DNA from 3 places in the Kitasatospora sp. NBC_01246 genome. Region 2 is predicted to be linked to each of the others. Evidence: riboswitches for the same ligand, from Rfam matches in the RefSeq annotation. Region 2 holds a riboswitch; each other region holds the start of a gene.
What was found. Region 2 has a riboswitch for cobalamin ahead of OG618_RS36350 (peptidase). Riboswitches for the same ligand answer to the same signal wherever they lie in the genome.

Region 1 (6,223 bases), 6.6 Mb from region 2:
AACCTCTTCTGGTGCCCCACCTGCCAGCGGGCCTGAGGCGGCGCCGGCTGCCCGGTGCCGCCCGGGCGGTCGCGGGGCTGCCGGGGGAGGGGCGCGGTCAGCCGTCCGCCCCGGTACGGGCCACCGCCAGGGCGGCGGCCGCGGCGGCCAGGCAGAGCGGGGTGTAGAACGCCAGGTTGAGCCGGTAGAAGGCCGAGCCGGTGTCGACGCCGACCCCGGTGGCCCAGAGCAGCCCGGCCAGCCCGCGGGCGAGCAGTCCGGCGGCCACCGCGCGCGGCCCCCAGCGCAGCGCCACCGCCGGCAGCCGGCGGGCCGCGCCGTCCAACAGGCCGCCGCGGGCGAGCACCAGGGCCGAGCCGGAGAACAGCAGCGCCGCGAGCGGCAGGACGACCGGCGGGGTGAACGGCACCTCGGCGTTGAGCACCGCCCGGGAGAGTGACGCCGGGTCGGCGGCCGGCCAGGTGCGGCCGGTGGCCCAGTAGACGTGCAGCAGGGCGTCGGCGGCGAGCAGGCCGGCGACGGCGAGGGCGGCGGTACGGCGACGGTTCACGGTGGTCCTCCGGGGGTTCCGACGGTGGGTCACCCCGCAGGAGCGGCCCGCCCGGCCGGAGGTTCCCGTGACGAGCGTCACAGCGGGAAGTCGGGGGAGGGAGGGAACGTCCGGCCGGTCCGGCGCCTCTGGTGCGGGTGTGGATGGTCCCGACACCCGTACCGCCGACCGGCTCGCCGGCCTGGTCCGTGCCGCCCAGCGCGGCGACCAACTGGCCGTCAGCGAGCTGCTGGAGCTGGTCGCGCCCTACGTCCGCCGGCTCTGCGGTCCGATCGCGCTGGACGACGGCCCCGACGCGACGCAGGAGGCGCTGATCGCCGTCTTCCGCAAGCTGGGCCAGCTCCAGGACCCGGCCGCGCTGTTCGGCTGGGTCCGCTCGATCGCCGTGCGGGAGGCCGTCCGGCACGTCCGGCGGGTCGCCCGCTGCGTCCCGGCCGACCTCTCCGAGCTGCCCCGCCCCGGCGACCCGCAGCTGGCCACCGACATCCAGGACGTCCTCGCCCGGCTGACGCCGGAGCACCGCGCCGTGCTGGTGCTGCGCGACCTGGAGGGGCTCGACGAGCGGTCCACCGCAGAACTGCTGGGCGTGGCACCCGGCACCGTGAAGTCCCGGCTCTCCCGGGCCCGGCTCGGCTTTCGAAGGGCGTGGCAGCAGTGAGCGCACCGACCCCCTGGCCGACGGCGGCCTTCGACCCGGTCCGCCGGCTGCATGTGATCGCCGCCGTCACCCCCGGCGCCGCCGTCCGGGAGGCGCTGATCGACGCGCCGTTCGAGCGGGTCTGGGCGGCCGCGGCCGACCTGGAGGAGGGGCTCCCGCGCTGGCTGCCGGACATCCGGTCGGTCCGCGTGGCCGGGAGCCCGGCGGACGGTCGCACCGAGGCGCTGGTGACCGGCCACACCCGACTGCGGGCCCGTTTCGACGTCGAGCTGACGCCCGGGTGGTGCCTGATGCGCAGCCGCTTCCTGCTGGGCGGGATGGCGGCCCGCGCCGAGGCCGGAGGCACCCGCTTCGCCTTCCTCGGCGCGTTCCGGCTCCCCGGCGCGGGTCTGCTCGACCGGGCCCTGCGGCCCGCGACGGACCCGCTGGCCCGGCGCTCGCTGGAGCGCTTCGAACGGCTGGTGCGGGAGGGGTGAGGCGGGCCCCGGGCGCGACGGCCCGGGGCGCCCGGGGCGGTGTTCCGCGCGCGCAGCCGGTCAGCCGGGAGTCGGCCAGCCGGTCAGCCGGCCGCGGCGGCCCGGGGTGCGGAGGGCTCGCCGCCGGTGGCGTCGCTCCCGGTGGCGGGCTCGCCGTGCTCGTGGTGGTCCGCGGCGGCGCACTCGTCGAGGAGGGGGCGCAGGGCCTCGTCCACGAGCCGGTAGCGCACCACCCGGCCGTCCTTGTCGCCGGTGACCACACCCGCGGTGCGCAGCAGCCGCAGCGCCTGCGAGACGGCCGGGTCGCGCATGCCGGTGGCGACCGCCAGGTCGGTGACGGCGAGCGGCCCGGCCCGGTGCAGGGCGAGCAGCAGGGCGAGCCGCCCCGGGTCGGCGAGCAGCGAGAACCGCTCGGCCCAGGACCGGACGTGCCCGGGGTCGCCGATCGCGGCGATGGCCTCGCAGACCCGGTGCCCGTCGATGGTGCGGTGGCCCGCGCGGTCGGCCGGTACGAGATGCATGCGGACATTGTTGCAGCCCGTGGCTGTGATCCTGGACACCTGCGCAGGTGCGCAGCCTTGCAAGGGTGAGGTGCGGCCCCCTACGGTGTTGCCCGCCGTGGTGTTCGGGAAGACCGGTGACGGACCCTCAGGGTCCGGAGTCCGGAGCGGCCCTCGCCACTGTGATCGGGGGAGTCGTCCGTATCCACGACGCCACTGGGCGCCTCGCGCGCCTGGGAAGGCGGATCCGGAAGCCCCGTCAGCCAGGAGACCGGCCACGGCATCTCACGAACGTCTTTCCACGAGGTGCTGGAGCGTGATCCGAAGATGACCCTGCCCGAAACCGCCGCTGCTCCCGCGGCGTCCTCCGCCCTGCCGAGCTTCCGCTGGCGGCGCGAGGACACCCTCCGCACGGCCGGGTTGATGGGGGTGATCCTGGCCATGCACGTAGTGGCGTTCGGGACGCTGATCTTCCTGGTCGCCCCGGAGAAGTACGAGGTCGGTACCCAGGTCTTCGGGGTGGGCCTGGGCATCACCGCCTACACCCTCGGCATGCGGCACGCCTTCGACGCCGACCACATCGCGGTGATCGACAACACCACCCGCAAGCTCATGGCGGACGGCAAGCGGCCCGTCTCGGTGGGCTTCTGGTTCGCGCTCGGCCACTCCTCGATGGTGGTCCTGATGGCCGCCCTGGTGGCGGGCGGCGCCCAGCTGGCCAACACGCTGATGGACGACGAGTCCACCACCCACCAGTGGCTCGGTGTGGTCGGCACCTCCGCGTCCGGTGTCTTCCTCTACCTGATCGGCGCGCTCAACCTGGCGGCGCTGTTCGGCATCCTCAAGGTGTTCCGGTCGATGCGGGCCGGTCGGTTCGACGAGGCGGAGCTGGAGGAGCACCTCAACTCGCGCGGTCTGATGGCCCGGGTGCTGAACCGGGCGACCCGCTCGATCACGCGGCCCGGCCAGATGTTCCCGGTCGGCATGGTGCTCGGCCTCGGCTTCGACACCGCGACCGAGGTGACCCTGATGGTGATGGCCGGCTCCGGCGCGGCCGCCGGGCTGCCCTGGTACGCGATCGTCTGCCTGCCGCTGCTGTTCGCGTCCGGGATGAGCCTGTTCGACACGCTGGACGGGACGTTCATGAACTTCGCGTACCAGTGGGCGTTCTCCAACCCGGTGCGCAAGGTGTACTACAACCTGACCATCACCGGGCTGTCGATCGCGGTGGCGTTCATCATCGGCACCATCGAGCTGGTCGCCGTGCTGCACGAGAAGCTGGACCTCACCGACCCGGTCAGCGGCTGGATCGCGGACATCTCGCTGGACAACGTCGGCTACGCGATCGTCGGGCTGTTCGTGGTGGTCTGGGGGGCGGCTATCGCCTACTGGCGCCTCGCCGGCGTCGAACAGCGCTGGAGCCCGAAGCCGGTGGTACCGGCCGACGGGGTGCCCGCCCAGGGGGCGGCGGCCGACGAGGCCGCCGGGGTCATCACCAAGTAGTCGGCCCCGACGGCCCCCGGCACCGCGGTGTCACGAGGCGGCGCCCACCCGGTCCGTTCGGGTGGGCGCCGCCTCGCCGTGGTCCGCGGGCCCTGCCGGGCCCACGGGGGAGGTCAGCGCTCCTCGCGGAAGTCGACGTGCCGGCGCGCGACCGGGTCGTACTTGCGCAGCACCAGCCGGTCGGCGTCGGTGCGGCGGTTCTTGCGGGTCACATAGGTGAAGCCGGTCTCGGCCGTGGACCTGAGCTTGACGACGGGGCGCAGTTCGCTGCGGGCCATGGTTCTCCTCCTCCGAGGGGTGGGCGGTGGGGAAACGGCTTTCGCCGAAATGGAAGTCGTTTTCACGGGGTCCAACACGGCCTCCGCCCCGCCCATTCCCCGGCGGGCGGTGGAGGCGCTGGTCGGCCGCGCGACCGCGTACGCGCCGGGGCTCGTCGGGCGGCGCACGCTCCCGCCGGCGGCTCCGGTCGTTCCGGTCCGCCGCCCGCACCGTCCGTTCGGGTGCGCGGCCGGTCGACCGGCCGCGCACCCCGGCGCCGGGGGCCGCGCCGGGGGCCGACGCCGCACCGGCGGACCGGCCGGGTGTCCGACCAGGGCCGTCCTGGTCCGGTCGGATCCGCTCGGCGGGCGGATCGGGGTGGGGCTCCGTAGGCTCGACGCATGTCTGATGCGTACGCGGTCCGGCGGGAGCGTCTGAGGGAGCACGGCAGTGCGGCCGGGGCCGATGCGGCGCTGATCACCCGGGCGGCGAACGTGCGGTACCTGACCGGTTGCCCGCCGTGCGGCGCGACGCTGCTGCTCACCCGGGAGCGGGCGCTGCTGGCGCTGCCGGACGACCTGCCGCCGGACGACACCGGTGAGCACCTGATCGTCGAGGACGTCACCCGGGTGCCGGTGGCGGCGGGCGCCGACACCGCGCTGGCGGCCGCCGCGGCCGCGGCCCGGCTGGGGGTGGCCGACCTGGCGGTGGAGGAGCACGACCTGACCGTCGCCCGGCACCGCGCCGTGGCGGGTCTGGCGGAGGGCGTCCGGCTGGCCGACCTCGGCCGGGCGGTCGAACAGCTGCGGGTGATCAAGGACGAGCACGAGATCGCGGACCTGCGGATCGCCGCCGAGATCGCCGACCAGGCGCTCGGCGAACTGCTGGAGTCGATCCTGGTCGGCCGGACCGAGCGGCACCTGGCGATGGAGCTGGAACGCCGGATGATCGACCACGGCGCGGACCGGGCGGCCTTCCCGGTCTCGGTCGGCACCGGCAGCCACTCCGGCCAGCAGTCCCACCAGCCCACCGACCGGCGGGTGGAGGAGGGTGACTTCCTCACCGTCGTCCTGGGTGCCCAGTACCGCGGGTACGGCGTCTCGACCGCCCGGACCTTCGTGATCGGCGCCGCCCCCGCGCCCTGGCAGGTCGAACTGCACCGCCTGGTGTTCCGGGCCCAGCGGGCCGGGCGGGAGGCGCTCGGTCCGGGCGTCGAACAGTACGTGCCCGACCAGGCCGCCCGGGAGATCCTCCACGCGGCCGGGCACACCGAGAGCTCGCCGCACCCCGTCGGTCACGGCATCGGGCTGGAGATCCGGGAGGCCCCGCGCCTCGGGCCGTCGGACATGGGTAAACTGGACAGCCGCGTGCCGGTCACCGTCGGTCCAGGGGTTCACCTCCCGGGCCGGGGCGGTGTCCGGATCGAGGACACGCTCGTGGTGCGCCCCCTCGAAGAGGGCGGGCCCGAGCTGCTCACCATCACCACCAAGGAGCTCCTCGCCCTGTGACCCGCGACCGCCCGAGGCGGCCGGGGGCGGCAGGACGCACCCCTTGGTTCCTTGACAGCTATATCCAGGAGTAAGTGCGCCCGTGGCTTCCACGAACGATCTCAAGAACGGCATGGTTCTCAAGCTGGAGGGCGGCAAGCTCTGGTCCGTCGTCGAGTTCCAGCACGTCAAGCCCGGTAAGGGCCCGGCCTTCGTGCGCACCAAGCTCAAGGAGGTCCTGACGGGCAAGGTCGTCGACAAGACCTTCAACGCCGGCACCAAGGTCGAGACCGCCAACGTCGACAAGCGTGGCATGCAGTTCTCGTACAAGGACGGCGAGAACTTCGTGTTCATGGACACGGACACCTACGACCAGACCACGATCGAGCCCGCCGTCGTCGGCGACGCCGCGAAGTACCTGCTGGAGGGCTTCGAGGCCCTGGTCGCCATGTACGAGGGTGCCCCCCTGTACATCGAGCTCCCGGCCTCGGTCGAGCTGACCATCTCCCACACCGAGCCGGGCGTCCAGGGCGACCGCTCCACCGGTGGCTCCAAGCCGGCCACCCTGGAGACCGGCGCCGAGATCGCCGTGCCGCTGTTCATCGTCACCGGTGAGAAGATCAAGGTCGACACCCGCGACGGCAGCTACCTCGGCCGGGTGAAGTAAGTCCGTGTCGGCCGCACGCAGCAAGGCCCGTACGCGAGCCTTCCAGATCCTCTTCGAGGCCGACCACCGCGGGGTCGACCCGCAGCGGGTCCTCGCCGACTGGGTGGCCCGTGCCCGGGAGCCC
Region 2 (6,223 bases):
ATCGTCGCCCGCGGCCTGACCGGAGCCGCCTGATGACCGGGAACGACACCGAGGAGGTCCTCGTCCAGTGGGAGGGCCGGGCCGGGCTGATCGTCCTCAACCGGCCCGCCGCCCTGAACGCCCTCACCCACGGCATGGTGCGGACGATCTCGGAGGCCCTGGACGCGTGGGAGCAGGACGAGCGGGTCGACACCGTCGTCGTCACCGGCGCCGGCGACCGGGCCTTCTGCGCCGGTGGCGACATCGTCGCCATCCACCGTGCCGCCACCGGCGGGGACCCGGGCGCCGTCGAGGAGTTCTGGCGCGACGAGTACCGCCTCAACGCCCGGATCGCCCGGTACTCCAAGCCCTACGTCGCCGTCATGAGTGGCATCGTGATGGGCGGCGGGGTCGGGGTTTCCGCTCACGGCAGTGTCCGGATCGTCACCGAGACCACCCGGGTGGCGATGCCGGAGGCGGGGATCGGCTTCGTGCCCGATGTGGGCGGCACCTACCTGCTCGCCCTCGCCCCGGGCGAGCTGGGTACCCACCTCGCCCTGACCGCGGGTTCCGTCGGCGCCGCGGACGCGCTGCTCTGCGGGCTCGCCGACCACTTCGTGCCGGCCGAGCGCCTCCCGTCCCTGCTCGACGACCTGGCCGAGCTGCCCGTGCACGACGCCCTCGAACGGCACGTCGAACCCGCACCGCCGGGCCGGCTGGAGGGGCAGCGTGCGTGGATCGACGGCTGCTACGCGGCCGGGACCGTCGAGGAGATCCTCGACCGGCTGCGGGACAGCGGCGAACCCGAGGCGAAGAAGGCCGTGGACCGGATCACCGCCAACTCGCCCACCGCCGTGAAGGCCACGCTGGCGGCGCTGCGCCGGGCCCGGGCGCTGGGCCCGCTGGAGGCGGTGCTGGACCAGGAGTACCGCACCTCCTGCGCGGCGCTCGCCACGCGGGACCTCGCGGAGGGCATCCGGGCCCAGGTGATCGACAAGGACCGTTCGCCGCAGTGGAGCCCGGACACGCTGAGCGCCGTCGAACCCGCCGCCGTGGCCCGCTACTTCGCCCCGCTCGGCGAGCACGAGCTCGGCCTCGCCGCCACCACACCCCTGGAGCGCTGGTGACCCACAGCATCGGATTCATCGGACTGGGCAACATGGGCGGCCCGATGGCCGCCAACCTGGTCAAGGCCGGGCACCGGGTGACCGGCTACGACCTGGTGCCGGAGGCCTTGCGGCACGCCGAGGAGGTGGGCGTCCGCCCTGCGCGGTCCGCGGCCGAGGCCGTGCGCGAGGCCGACGTCGTCATCAGCATGCTGCCGGCCGGCCGCCACGTCCTGGCCGCCTACGCGGAGCTGCTGCCCGCCGCCCGCCCGGGAACGCTCTTCGTCGACTGCTCGACGATCGACGTCGCGGATGCCAGGGCGGTGCACGATCTCGCGGTGGACGCCGGGCACCGCGTGGTGGACGCGCCGGTCTCCGGCGGGGTGGTCGGCGCGACGGCCGCGAGCCTCACCTTCATGGTCGGCGCGGAGAAGGAGCACTTCGAGAGCGCCCGCCCGGTTCTGGAGGCGATGGGCCGCAAGGTGGTGCACTGCGGCGCGCCCGGTGCGGGGCAGGCGGCGAAGATCTGCAACAACATGATCCTCGGCATCTCGATGATCGCGGTCAGCGAGGCGTTCGTGCTCGGGGAGAGTCTGGGGCTCAGCCACCAGGCGCTGTTCGACGTCGCCTCGACGGCCTCCGGCCAGTGCTGGGCGCTCACCAGTAACTGTCCGGTCCCCGGGCCGGTGCCGGCCAGTCCGGCGAACCGCGAGTACGCGGCCGGGTTCGCCTCCGCGCTGATGGCCAAGGACCTCGGACTGGCCGCCGGGGCCGCCGACGCAGCGGGCCTGCCGACCGAGCTCGGTCGCAGAGCGGCGCAGTTGTACGCGGACTTCGCGGCGGACGAGGGTGCGGGCCTGGACTTCTCGGCGATCATCACCACTTTGAGGGAGGGCGGCAAGTGACCGAGACCCACGAGACGATCCTGGTCGAGCGCAGGGGCCGGGTGGGGCTGATCACGCTCGACCGGCCGAAGGCGCTCAACGCGCTCAACACGCTCCTGATGAGCGAAGTCGTCTCCGCGGCGACGGAGTTCGACCGGGACCCGGACATCGGCTGCCTGGTGGTCACCGGCTCGGAGAAGGCCTTCGCGGCCGGCGCCGACATCAAGGAGATGCAGTCGCTCGACTTCGTCGACGCCTACCTCGGCAACTGGTTCGCCGCCTGGGACCGCTTCGCCACCCTGCGCAAGCCGGTGGTGGCGGCCGTCGCCGGCTACGCGCTGGGCGGGGGCTGCGAGTTGGCGATGATGTGCGACGTCCTGCTGGCGGCGGACACCGCGAAGTTCGGGCAGCCGGAGATCAAGCTCGGCGTCATCCCGGGCATCGGCGGCTCGCAGCGGCTGACCCGGGCCGTCGGCAAGGCGAAGGCCATGGAACTCTGTCTGACCGGCCGGACGATGGGCGCCGAGGAGGCGGAGCGGGCCGGACTGGTCTCCCGCATCGTCCCCGCCGACCAGCTGCTGGCCGAGGCCCTGGCCACCGCCGAGACCGTCGCGGCGATGTCCACCCCGGCGGCGATCATGCTCAAGGAGGCCGTCAACCGGTCGTACGAGACGACCCTCGCCGAGGGCGTCCGCTTCGAACGCCGCCTCTTCCACGCCGTCTTCGCGACGGCTGATCAGAAGGAGGGCATGGCGGCTTTCTCGGAGAAGCGCCCGCCGGAGTTCCGCAACCGCTGACGGCGCCCGCCGTGCGCCGCCCCTCGTCCGGGGCGGCGCACCGCCCGTCAGCTCTCGGACCGCCGGAGCAGGTAGGTGTCCGTGATCCAGCCCTTTGCGCTCGCGGGCCCGGTCCGCTGCGGTCCCGTCGGGCAGGCGGAGTGTGCCGGCGGAACCCGGTGGTGCCTGCGTGATGTGACGCACGATCCCTTGACCCGATCTTTTCCATTTCGCCATGATGAGCCGTCACGTTGTGACTCCGTCGACGGGGGAAGTCCGGTCCGAATCCGGCGCTGACCCGCAACGGTAGGCCGCCGACGGCATGTCGGCGGCGAGCCCGAGTACCCGTCGGCGGGGATGTGTCGTCCCCTCCTCCCGTCGTGGTCTGCGGGCCGGAGCTCCGAGGGCTGCCCGGCGTGCTGCCCGGCGTCCTCCGGGCCCCTGCGTCCAGGCCCGGAAAGGCACTCATGCCCACGCTCCGCCGCACCCTCGGTCTGCTCGCGATACCCGCCCTGGCGCTCGCCACCGCGCTCCCGGTGGCCACCGCCGCCCACGCCGAAACGACGTCCTCCCGGACCGTTCGTCCCGACGCCGCCGCTGGCGGCTGGCTGGCCCGCCAGCTCGTGGACGGCGACCACTTCGAGTCCGTCTTCAACGGCACCGCCTACCCCGACCAGGGTCTGACCGTCGATGCCGTGCTGGCCTTCGCCGCCTCGCACAGCTCCGACGAGGCCGCCGCGAAGGCCACCGCCTGGCTGGCGAAGCCCGAGATCATCTCCGGCTACCTCGGCGACGGCGCCACCGAGGCCTACGCGGGCGCCACCGCGAAGCTGCTGCTCGCCGTCGAGGTGCGCGGTGGGAACCCGGCATCCTTCGGGGGCGTCGACCTGCCAGCCCGGCTGCGCTCGCTGCAGACCGCCGAAGGACGGTTCTCCGACCGCTCGCAGTGGGGCGACTACAGCAACGCCTTCGGCCAGTCCCTCGCCCTGATCGCCCTGCACCGCACCCCCGGCGACGCTCCCGCCGCGGCCGTCGACTTCCTGGCGAACAGCCAGTGCGCGGACGGCGGTTACCCGGTCGCCTTCGGCCAGCCCACCTGCACCAGTGACGCCGACGCCACCGCCCTCGCCGTCCAGGCGCTCGCCGTCAACGGCCGCAACGCCGAGGCGAACGCGGGCCTCGGCTGGCTGACCACGCACCAGAACGCCGACGGCGGCTTCGCGGCCGCCGGCGCGACCGCCTCCAACGCCAACACCACCGGCCTGGCCACCCAGGCACTGCTCTCCGGTGGGCGCCTCGGTGCCGGCCTCAAGGGCTGGAGCCGGCTGGTGAAGTTCCAGCAGGGCTGCTCCGCCGACCCGGCGGTGCGCGGCGCGGTCGCCTACGACGCGTCGGGCTTCAACGCCGGCAACGGCGCCCGGGCCACCGCGCAGGCCGTTCTCGGCCTGGCGGGCACCCCGCTGGCCACCCTCTCCGCCGCCGGGTCCCGCCCCAGCGCCCCCACCCTCGCCTGCCCGGCCCCGGCCACCCGCTGAGACGCCGAACCCTGATCCCACGAGGAGAGTTCCGATGACCGACACCCTCACCCCGTCCCGCCCCGTCCGCCGGATGCTCGGGTCGATCGCCGCCGCGGCGGCCCTCACCGCCGGCCTGCTCGGCGTCTCCGCCGGCCAGGCCCCGCAGGCCCAGGCGGCGGCCTGCAGCGGAACCACCGGCGTCACCGTCGTGGTCGACTTCACCGCCGTCGGCGGCGGCATCGAGACCGGCTGCGCCCCCGGCGACCCCGCCAGCGGGCTCGCCGCGCTCACCGGCGCCGGGTTCTCGTACGCCTTCCACCCCCGCTTCCCGGGCTTCGTCTGCAAGATCAACGCACTTCCCGCCACCTGCACCAACCCGACCGGCAGCGCCTACTGGTCGTACTGGCACGCCCAGCACGGCGGCCCCTGGTCCTACAGCAGCCTGGGCGCCGGCAGCTACAACCCGGCCCCTGGCGACGTCGAGGGCTGGTCCTTCGGCGCCGGCACCCAGCCGGGCATCACGGCGCCCTGAACGTGAGCAGGCCGGCGCCCGTCCTCCGCGAGGGAGGACGGGCGCCGGCGCCCAGGGCTCATCCGTCGTGGGACGCTTGCCGTCGTCGGAGGAGGTGACGGGCGAACAGCCCACCGATTCCGTTCAGCAGCCCCTGTTGTGCGGCCCGGGCGCGGAGCCCCGGGCCGCAGTGATTCGTCCGGTACCGAAGCGGAACGACCGGCGGTCGGCCGGGCCCGTGCGGTCAGCTGCCGTAGCTCAGCTGCCGTAGCTCAGCGACACGGCGTCGCCGAGGTGGACGGTGGTGGCCCGGGTCGCGGCGGTGGCGGTGGTGCCGTCCAGGCTGACCTTCCAGGTGGAGGAGCCGCTGTTGGCGGTGCCGTTGAGCGCGGTGACGGCTCCGCCGCCGGAGGACGGGGTGACGGCGGTGACGCAGCCGCTGGGGACAGCGGTGGCCGCCGCGTCGAGGACGTCACCGAGGGTCGCGGTGGTCGCGGTCGGAGCGAGGGTGACGGCACAGACCTTGAGGGCGCCGGTACCGTCGTCGACGACCAGGGTGAGCTTCGCCGCGGTGCCGGCGGTGAAGCCGGTGGCGGCGGCCCACGTCGGCTCGCCGGCGACGGTCGGGGCGGGCGGGGCGGCGGTGAACCCGGCGCCGGCGACGGCGCGCAGACCGTCGACGGAGGCGTACGGGGACGGAGTGGTGTCGGTGGGCAGGTACTTGAAGCCGCCGCCGGGCTTGAACTGCTGGGCGATGAGGAAGTCGACCGGGGTCTTGCCGGTGCCGCTGGTGAAATCGGTTCCCTGGGGGTTGATGCCGCAGGCGTTGAGGCCGGACACGGCCCAGCCGTTGGAGTCGGTGTTCACACCGAACATGGCGTTGAAGGCGCCGGAGGAGGCGAGCTTGCCCTTGAGGAAGTTCTTGGCGGCGACGATCGCGGGATCGGTGTCGGGCACGCCGGCGGTGCACAGCGAGGCCATGGCGGCGCCGGTCATGTCGATGTCGCTGCCCTGCGCGAGCGCGGTCGGGTCGCCGGCGGCCTTGCTGTAGTTCCAGCCGCCGTCGTTGTGCTGGTTGGCGCGCACCACGGCGCCGGAGGCGTTCAGCAGTGCCTGCGGGGCGCGCCGGGTGCCCGCCTGGGTCTTGGCGCCCGCCAGGGCGAGCAGACCGAAGACGGTGCCGTTGAAGTTGGCGGACGGGCCGTAGTAGCCGGGTTCGGCGGCCTGCCAGTAGGCGGCAAGGTCGGCGAGGAGGTTGCGGCCCGGGCCGACCCGGGCGGGGTCGATGCCGGCGGCGTAGGCGTTGAGGATGCCGCGCTCGTAGTCGGTGACGACCGGCGAGGCGCTCGGCCAGCCGGGGGCGGCGAGCTGGTTTCGGTAGACCAAGCGGGCGTTCTTGGTGGGGTCGCCGCCGGGGGTGACGTCCGCGGCGGCCGTGCCGGCGGCCGCC
Region 3 (6,223 bases), 6.8 Mb from region 2:
ACTCCCGACTCTCCCGGCCACCATGGTGAAGCCCCAGGGCGGCGCTCCTGCGGCCAGTCTGCCCTGCCGGTGGGGCCAGTACAGTTGGGTGAGGCATACCTTACGAACATCCGACCGGATCGTCTACGACCATGTAGTCGGCCGTGGTGAGGGCGCAGGCGTCGCCGGGTTCGCTGTACGTCTGCCCGGCGGCGCGGCCGTGGACGGGAGACATGGTGGACGACAGCCGGGACACGAGGCGGCCGCACGGCGAGCTGGTCGCGGACGTACTGGCCGTGCTGTGGGCGGCCGAGCGGCCGCTGACGGCGCAGGAGGTCAACGAGGCGCTCGACCGGGGGCTGGCCCGGACGACGGTGGCGACGGTGCTGGGCCGGCTGCACGAGAACGGGACGCTGGAGCGCAGCCGCCCGGGGCGGGGCTTCGCGTACGCGCCGGTCGCCGACGCCGCCGGTCTGGTGGCCGGGCGGATGCGCCGTGAACTGGAGAGCGACCCGCACCGTGAGCTGGTGCTGAAGCGGTTCGTGTCATCGCTGTCCGAGGGGGACGAGGAGGTACTCCGGCGCCTCCTGCTGGAGGCCCCGGACGGAGAGGGCCGCGCATGACCCTGGCCCTCGCCCTGGTCGCGCTGACGCTGCTGGCTCCGTGGGGCGCGGCGCCCGCCGCCCGCCGGCTGGCCGCGCTCCTGCCGCCGCGCGAGGCGTGCGTGGCGCTGACGGGTGCGGCCGTACTGCTGGCGGGCGGCACCGCGGCGGCGCTGGTCGCGCTGTTCCACGTGCCGTTCCTCGCCTCGATGGAGCGGGTGCCGCCGGCGCGCGTGCTGGAGCGGTGGCCGGCCGTCGTGCCGGTCTCCGGTGCGGCCGGGGTGGTGCTGGCGGTCCAGGCCGTGCTGCTGGCGCGCCGCTGGCTCGCCCATCGCGCGCTGCTCGCGAAGGCCTGGGAGTCCACCGGTGACGGGGTGGCCGACGGCGACGTGCTGGTGGTGCCGGGCGGCGACGCGGAGGCCTTCGCCCTGCCCGGCTTCCGCGGGCGCCCCGGGCGGGTCGTGGTGACCTCGGGCATGGTGCGCGAACTCGGTCCGGCGGAGCGCGAGGTGCTGCTCGCGCACGAGCGGGCCCACCTGGCGGGGCGCCACCACGTGCTGTCCGTCGTCACGGACCTCGCGGCGGCGGTGCACCCGGCGCTGCGGGGCCTGCGGGAGGCGCTGGGCTTCCACCTGGAACGGTGGGCCGACGAGGCCGCGGCCGGGTCGGTGGGGGACCGCCGGCTGGCGGCGACGGCGATCGCGCGGGCGGCGCTGGCCGGGTCCGCCGCCACCCGGGCGGGCGGGAGCCGGAACCCGTTGCTGTCGGTGGGCGCCGGTCCGGTGCCGCGGCGGGTCGAGGCGCTGCTGGGGTCGGTGCCGGTCCTGCCGCGCGGTCGCGCGGTGCGGGTGGGCGTGGCCTGGCTGGTGGCGGTGGTGGCGGTGTCGGTGCTGATCCCGGGGCTGGCGTACGGGCTGCACGAGTACGTGGAGTACGCCGCGCGGGCCGTCCCGGGCCGGTGACGGGGCCGTTGTCGGCGCCGGCCGCCGGCGGCGGGGGAGCGGGTGTCGCGGACGACATCGATGTAGACCGATCGGCGTGGCGCGGCTATCGTTGGCCTCGGTGCGCCGTGCGGCGCCGTGCCCGGCGCGGCGCGCGAGCGGGCTTCGCGGCCCTCCGGTGATCGGCGTTCGGCAGCGTGGCATGGCGTCGGTGGTCCCGTGACCCCCGCCGGAGGTGGTGCAGCCCTCCACCAGCGATTGGATGCGACGTGTACGACAGGGGGAAGGGATCGTCGAGTCCCTTCGAGCAGACCGTCCACCTCCTGTCGGCGGCCGGCCGGGCGGCGGACGCCCTGCTCGCGGCGCGCCTGGAGTTCCGGGGGATGAGCCCGGCGCACCTGTCCGTCCTCTCCACGCTGGCCCGGCTGGGCCCGCACGCCCGACCCGACCTGGTCGCCGGGATCGACGGGGGTGCGGTCGACACCGCGCAGACCCTCGACGATCTCGTCGCGGCGGGCCTGGTCCAGTCCCTGTTCGTCCAGGTCGGCGGTCGGCACGAGGTGCTGACGCTCACCTCCTCGGGGCAGCTCGCGCTGGAGATCCTGCACAGCGACGAGTCGGCCGTGCAGGACGACCTGCTGGTGTCCCTGACGCGCGGTGAGCGCACCCAGTTGAACTCCCTGCTGCGGCGGGTGTGCGCCGCCGCCGCCCGGAGCGGCTCGGCGGGCTCGGCTCCGCGCCGGGCCGCCGACTGGGTCCTGACCCGCGAACGCCGTACGGAGTGGGCCGTCGAGCGCGAGGGCGCCGGCGGGGCAGCCGGGGCGCCCGGGGTGGCCGGCGAGCGGTCCGAGGACGTGGCCGGCCGGGACGGCGGCGGGGCCCCGGCCGGTTCGTAGCCGTCCCGCCTCACCAGGTGAAACGGGCGCCGCGCGCCACTGATCGGTCACCCCGGCCGCCTCGGCGACGGGGCCGGCCTGCTCTGGGCCGAGATGTGGCGCCGCTTCAGTCCGGTCGCGATGATCTGCGTCGGCGCGGTCACCGTCGCCGGCCTCCGGCTCGGCTGGAAGCACGTCGGCGCGGTCTCCCCGCTCTGGACCACCGGCTACGGCACCGCCCTGCTGGTCAAGATCCTGCTGGTCGTCGGCCTGGTCACCGCGGGCGCCTTCAACCAGTTCCGGCTGAGGCCCCGAATCGCCCGGGCCCCGGGCCGGTCGGCCCGGGGGCGGGTGTGGGTCAGCTCCCGGAGCGGCGGAGGAGGTAGGTGTCCATGATCCAGCCCTTGCGTTCGCGGGCCTCGTCGCGGAGCGCGCGGATCCGGGGGGCGGTTTCGGCGAGGGGGCCGGAGACGAGGATCTCGTCCGGGGTGCCCAGGTAGGCGCCGTAGAAGATCTCCAGCCCCTCGGGATCGATCCCGGTGAACGCGGCCCGCCCGTCCAGCATCACCACCACGTCGTCCACCTGCTCGGGGAAGCCCTCGGCGAGACGGCGGCCGGTGGTGATCTGCAGCGGGCGGCCGACCCGGGTCAGGGTGGTGCGGTGCCGGGCGGCGAGCGCCGAGACGCTGCTGATGCCCGGGACCACCTCGTACCCGAAGGTGGCGCCGCCGCGGGCCAGGACCTCGTCGATCACGGCGATGACGCTGTCGTAGAGGCTCGGGTCGCCCCAGACCAGGAACGCGCCGGTCTCCTCCGGGCCGAGGTGCTCGGCGACCAGCCGCTCGACCAGGTCGGCCCGGCGGGTGCGCCAGTCGTCCACGGCCGCGGTGTACGCCGGGGTGGCGCGGTCCCGCTCGGCGTCCGCGACCTCGATGACGCGGTGGCCGGGGCGGCCGTGCTCGGTCAGCAGTTGCCGGCGCAGCCGGATGAGGTCCTGCCGTTCCTCGTTCTTGTCGAGGATGAAGAAGACGTCGGTGCGGGCGAGGGCCTTGACCGCCTGCAGGGTGAGGTGGTCGGGATCGCCCGCCCCGATGCCGATGAGGAAGATGTGCCGCATGACAGTGATTGTGCCGTGCGGCTGCCCGTCCGCCGGGCGCGGCCGGTCCCGGGCGAACCGCCGGGTGGGCCGCGGGCGACCGGTCCGGTGGCACTGTGACGTCATGCACGCGCCCCTGACCCGGCCTTTCGGCCGTCGCCATGGCGGGCCGTCATGTTCTGGCTCCGCCGTCGGGGGTAGCCGGCACGGCGTGCGCGGCGGCGAGCACCTTGGCCGGGGTGACCAGCACGTCCTTCGTGACGCGCTCGTCCTCGACCACCGCCTCGACCACCACCTGAACTGCCCGGGCGGCCGGGGGCCGCCGGGGCCGTCCCGGCCATCCGCGATCCGGACAATCACTGACGCGCCGCCGGTGATGGGCCTAGGGTGGGCGGTGCAGTCGGTTCGCCGTGTCCTCCAGCCACGGCGTCGCAAGAGGGAACCCGGTGGGAATCCGGGACTGCCCCGCAGCGGTGAGTGGGAACGACCGCCGTCACACGCACTGGGCCCAGCCGGGCCCGGGAAGCGACGGCCAGTAGGTGTCCGGCCTGGAAGCCAGGCGGACGCGCCCGCGAGTCCGAAGACCTGCCACTGCCCGCGTGCACCCCGCACGCGGTGATCTCGGTGACCTCGAGGGCGGGTCGGCGGAGCGGGCGGGCCCACCCCGGTGCCGTGCCCCCACTGCCGTACCTCCACGCCGTCGTGCTCTCCCGGGATCGCAGCGCGACTCGCGAAGGAGAGTTCCGTGTCACCGAGTTCCACCACCCCGCAGGCCACCGTGTACGGCTACCCGAGGCAGGGTGCCGACCGGGAGCTGAAGAAGGCCGTCGAGGGGTACTGGGCGGGCCGCGTCGACGCCGCCGCCCTGCACGCCACCGCCGCCGTCCTGCGCCGCGCCAACTGGCGGCAGCTGGCCGACGCGGGCATCACCGAAGTCCCCACCGGCGACTTCTCGCTCTACGACCACGTCCTGGACACCACGGTCGCGGTCGGCGCCATCCCGGCCCGCCACCGCGCCGCCGTCGACACCGACCCGCTGGACGGCTACTTCGCCATGGCGCGCGGCACCCAGGACGTCGCACCGCTGGAGATGACCAAGTGGTTCGACACCAACTACCACTACCTCGTACCGGAGTTGGGCCCGGACACGGTCTTCGCCGCGAACTCCGCCAAGCCGGTCTCCGAACTGCGTGAGGCGCTCGGCCTCGGCCACCGCCCCCGGCCCGTGCTGGTCGGACCGCTGACCTACCTGCTGCTCGCCAAGCCCGCCCCCGGCGTGGCCGCCGACTTCCGGCCGGTCACCCTGCTGGACCGGCTGCTGCCCGTCTACGCGGAACTCCTCGCCGACCTGCGGGCCGCCGGCGCCGACTGGGTCCAGCTGGACGAGCCCGCGCTCGTCCAGGACCGCACCCCGGCCGAACTGAACGCCGCCACCCGCGTCTACCGCGAGCTCGGTGCGCTCACCGACCGCCCGCAACTGCTGGTCACCAGCTACTTCGACCGGCTCGGCGAGGCCCTGCCCGTCCTGGCCAAGGCCCCGATCGAGGGCATCGGCCTGGACTTCACCGGCCCCGGCGCCGCCAACCTCGACGACCTCGCCGCCGTCGGCGGAGTGCCCGGCAAGCGCCTGGTGGCGGGTGTGGTGGACGGCCGCAACATCTGGATCAACAACCTGGAGAAGTCCCTCGCCACCCTCGGCACGTTGCTCGGCCTGGCGGACCGGGTCGACGTCGCACCGTCCTGCTCGCTGCTGCACGTCCCGCTCGACGCCGACCTGGAGCGCGACCTCGACCCGCAGGTCGCCCGCTGGCTCGCCTTCGCCCGTCAGAAGTCCACCGAGGTCGCCACCCTGGCCCGCGGCCTGGCCCACGGCACCGACACCATCGCGGCCCAACTGGCCGCCAACCGGGCCGACCTGGCCTCCCGCGCCGGCTCGGCGCTGACCCGCGACCCGGCCGTCCGGGCCCGGGTCGCCGCCACCGCCCCCGAGGACGCCCGCCGCGCCCCGGCCTACCCCGAGCGCGCCGAGGCGCAGCGGGCCCGGCTCGGCCTGCCGCTGCTGCCGACCACCACCATCGGCTCCTTCCCGCAGACCACCGAACTGCGCACCGCCCGCGCCGACCTGCGCGCCGGCCGCATCGACGACGGAACCTACCGGGACCGGATGCGGGCCGAGGTCCGCGAGGTGATCGCCTACCAGGAGAAGGCGGGCCTCGACGTGCTCGTCCACGGCGAGCCCGAACGCAACGACATGGTGCAGTACTTCGCCGAGCAGCTGACCGGCTACCTGGCCACCCGGCACGGCTGGGTGCAGTCCTACGGCACCCGCTACGTCCGGCCGCCGGTGCTGGCCGGGGACATCTCCCGCCCGCACCCGATGACTGTCGACTGGTACCGCTACGCGGCCGATCTGACGGACCGTCCGGTCAAGGGCATGCTCACCGGACCGGTGACCATGCTCGCCTGGTCCTTCGTCCGGGACGACCAGCCGACCGGCGACACCGCCCGGCAGGTCGCGCTCGCCCTGCGCGACGAGGTCACCGACCTGGAGGCCGCCGGCGCCGCCGTCATCCAGGTCGACGAGCCGGCGCTGCGCGAGACCCTGCCGCTGCGGTCCGCCGACCGGGCGGCCTATCTGGAGTGGGCCACCGAGTCCTTCCGGCTCTCCACCTCCGGGGTCCGCGCCGACACCCAGATCCACACCCACATGTGCTACGCCGAGTTCGGCGC

Region 1: linked by a shared signal. The riboswitch ahead of OG618_RS08990 (HoxN/HupN/NixA family nickel/cobalt transporter) and the one ahead of OG618_RS36350 (peptidase) in region 2 are both predicted to bind cobalamin.
Region 3: linked by a shared signal. The riboswitch ahead of metE (5-methyltetrahydropteroyltriglutamate--homocysteine S-methyltransferase) and the one ahead of OG618_RS36350 (peptidase) in region 2 are both predicted to bind cobalamin.

What each region holds. Positions count from the first base shown of each region.
Region 1 is NZ_CP108484.1:2,086,125-2,092,347, reverse strand. Features, by position in the region: gene OG618_RS09015 (Fpg/Nei family DNA glycosylase) at 1-36, shown strand, start outside; gene OG618_RS09010 (DUF3995 domain-containing protein) at 98-550, opposite strand; gene OG618_RS09005 (RNA polymerase sigma factor) at 690-1,208, shown strand; gene OG618_RS09000 (SRPBCC family protein) at 1,205-1,684, shown strand; partial or broken gene OG618_RS08995 (ArsR/SmtB family transcription factor) at 1,867-2,205, opposite strand; cobalamin riboswitch at 2,287-2,478, shown strand; gene OG618_RS08990 (HoxN/HupN/NixA family nickel/cobalt transporter) at 2,512-3,687, shown strand; gene rpmG (50S ribosomal protein L33) at 3,801-3,965, opposite strand; gene OG618_RS08980 (M24 family metallopeptidase) at 4,347-5,453, shown strand; gene efp (elongation factor P) at 5,536-6,099, shown strand; gene nusB (transcription antitermination factor NusB) at 6,104-6,223, shown strand, end outside.
Region 2 is NZ_CP108484.1:8,641,983-8,648,205, reverse strand. Features, by position in the region: gene OG618_RS36370 (acyl-CoA dehydrogenase family protein) at 1-33, shown strand, start outside; gene OG618_RS36365 (enoyl-CoA hydratase/isomerase family protein) at 33-1,106, shown strand; gene mmsB (3-hydroxyisobutyrate dehydrogenase) at 1,103-1,990, shown strand; gene OG618_RS36355 (enoyl-CoA hydratase) at 1,987-2,766, shown strand; cobalamin riboswitch at 2,964-3,112, shown strand; gene OG618_RS36350 (peptidase) at 3,213-4,280, shown strand; gene OG618_RS36345 (flagellar hook-length control protein FliK) at 4,315-4,794, shown strand; gene OG618_RS36340 (hypothetical protein) at 5,032-6,223, opposite strand, start outside.
Region 3 is NZ_CP108484.1:1,888,624-1,894,846, reverse strand. Features, by position in the region: gene OG618_RS08090 (flavoprotein) at 1-24, opposite strand, end outside; gene OG618_RS08085 (BlaI/MecI/CopY family transcriptional regulator) at 213-602, shown strand; gene OG618_RS08080 (M56 family metallopeptidase) at 599-1,543, shown strand; gene OG618_RS08075 (MarR family winged helix-turn-helix transcriptional regulator) at 1,792-2,418, shown strand; gene OG618_RS08070 (CopD family protein) at 2,512-2,793, shown strand; gene cobF (precorrin-6A synthase (deacetylating)) at 2,756-3,514, opposite strand; gene OG618_RS08060 (hypothetical protein) at 3,666-3,788, opposite strand; cobalamin riboswitch at 3,877-4,100, shown strand; gene metE (5-methyltetrahydropteroyltriglutamate--homocysteine S-methyltransferase) at 4,239-6,223, shown strand, end outside.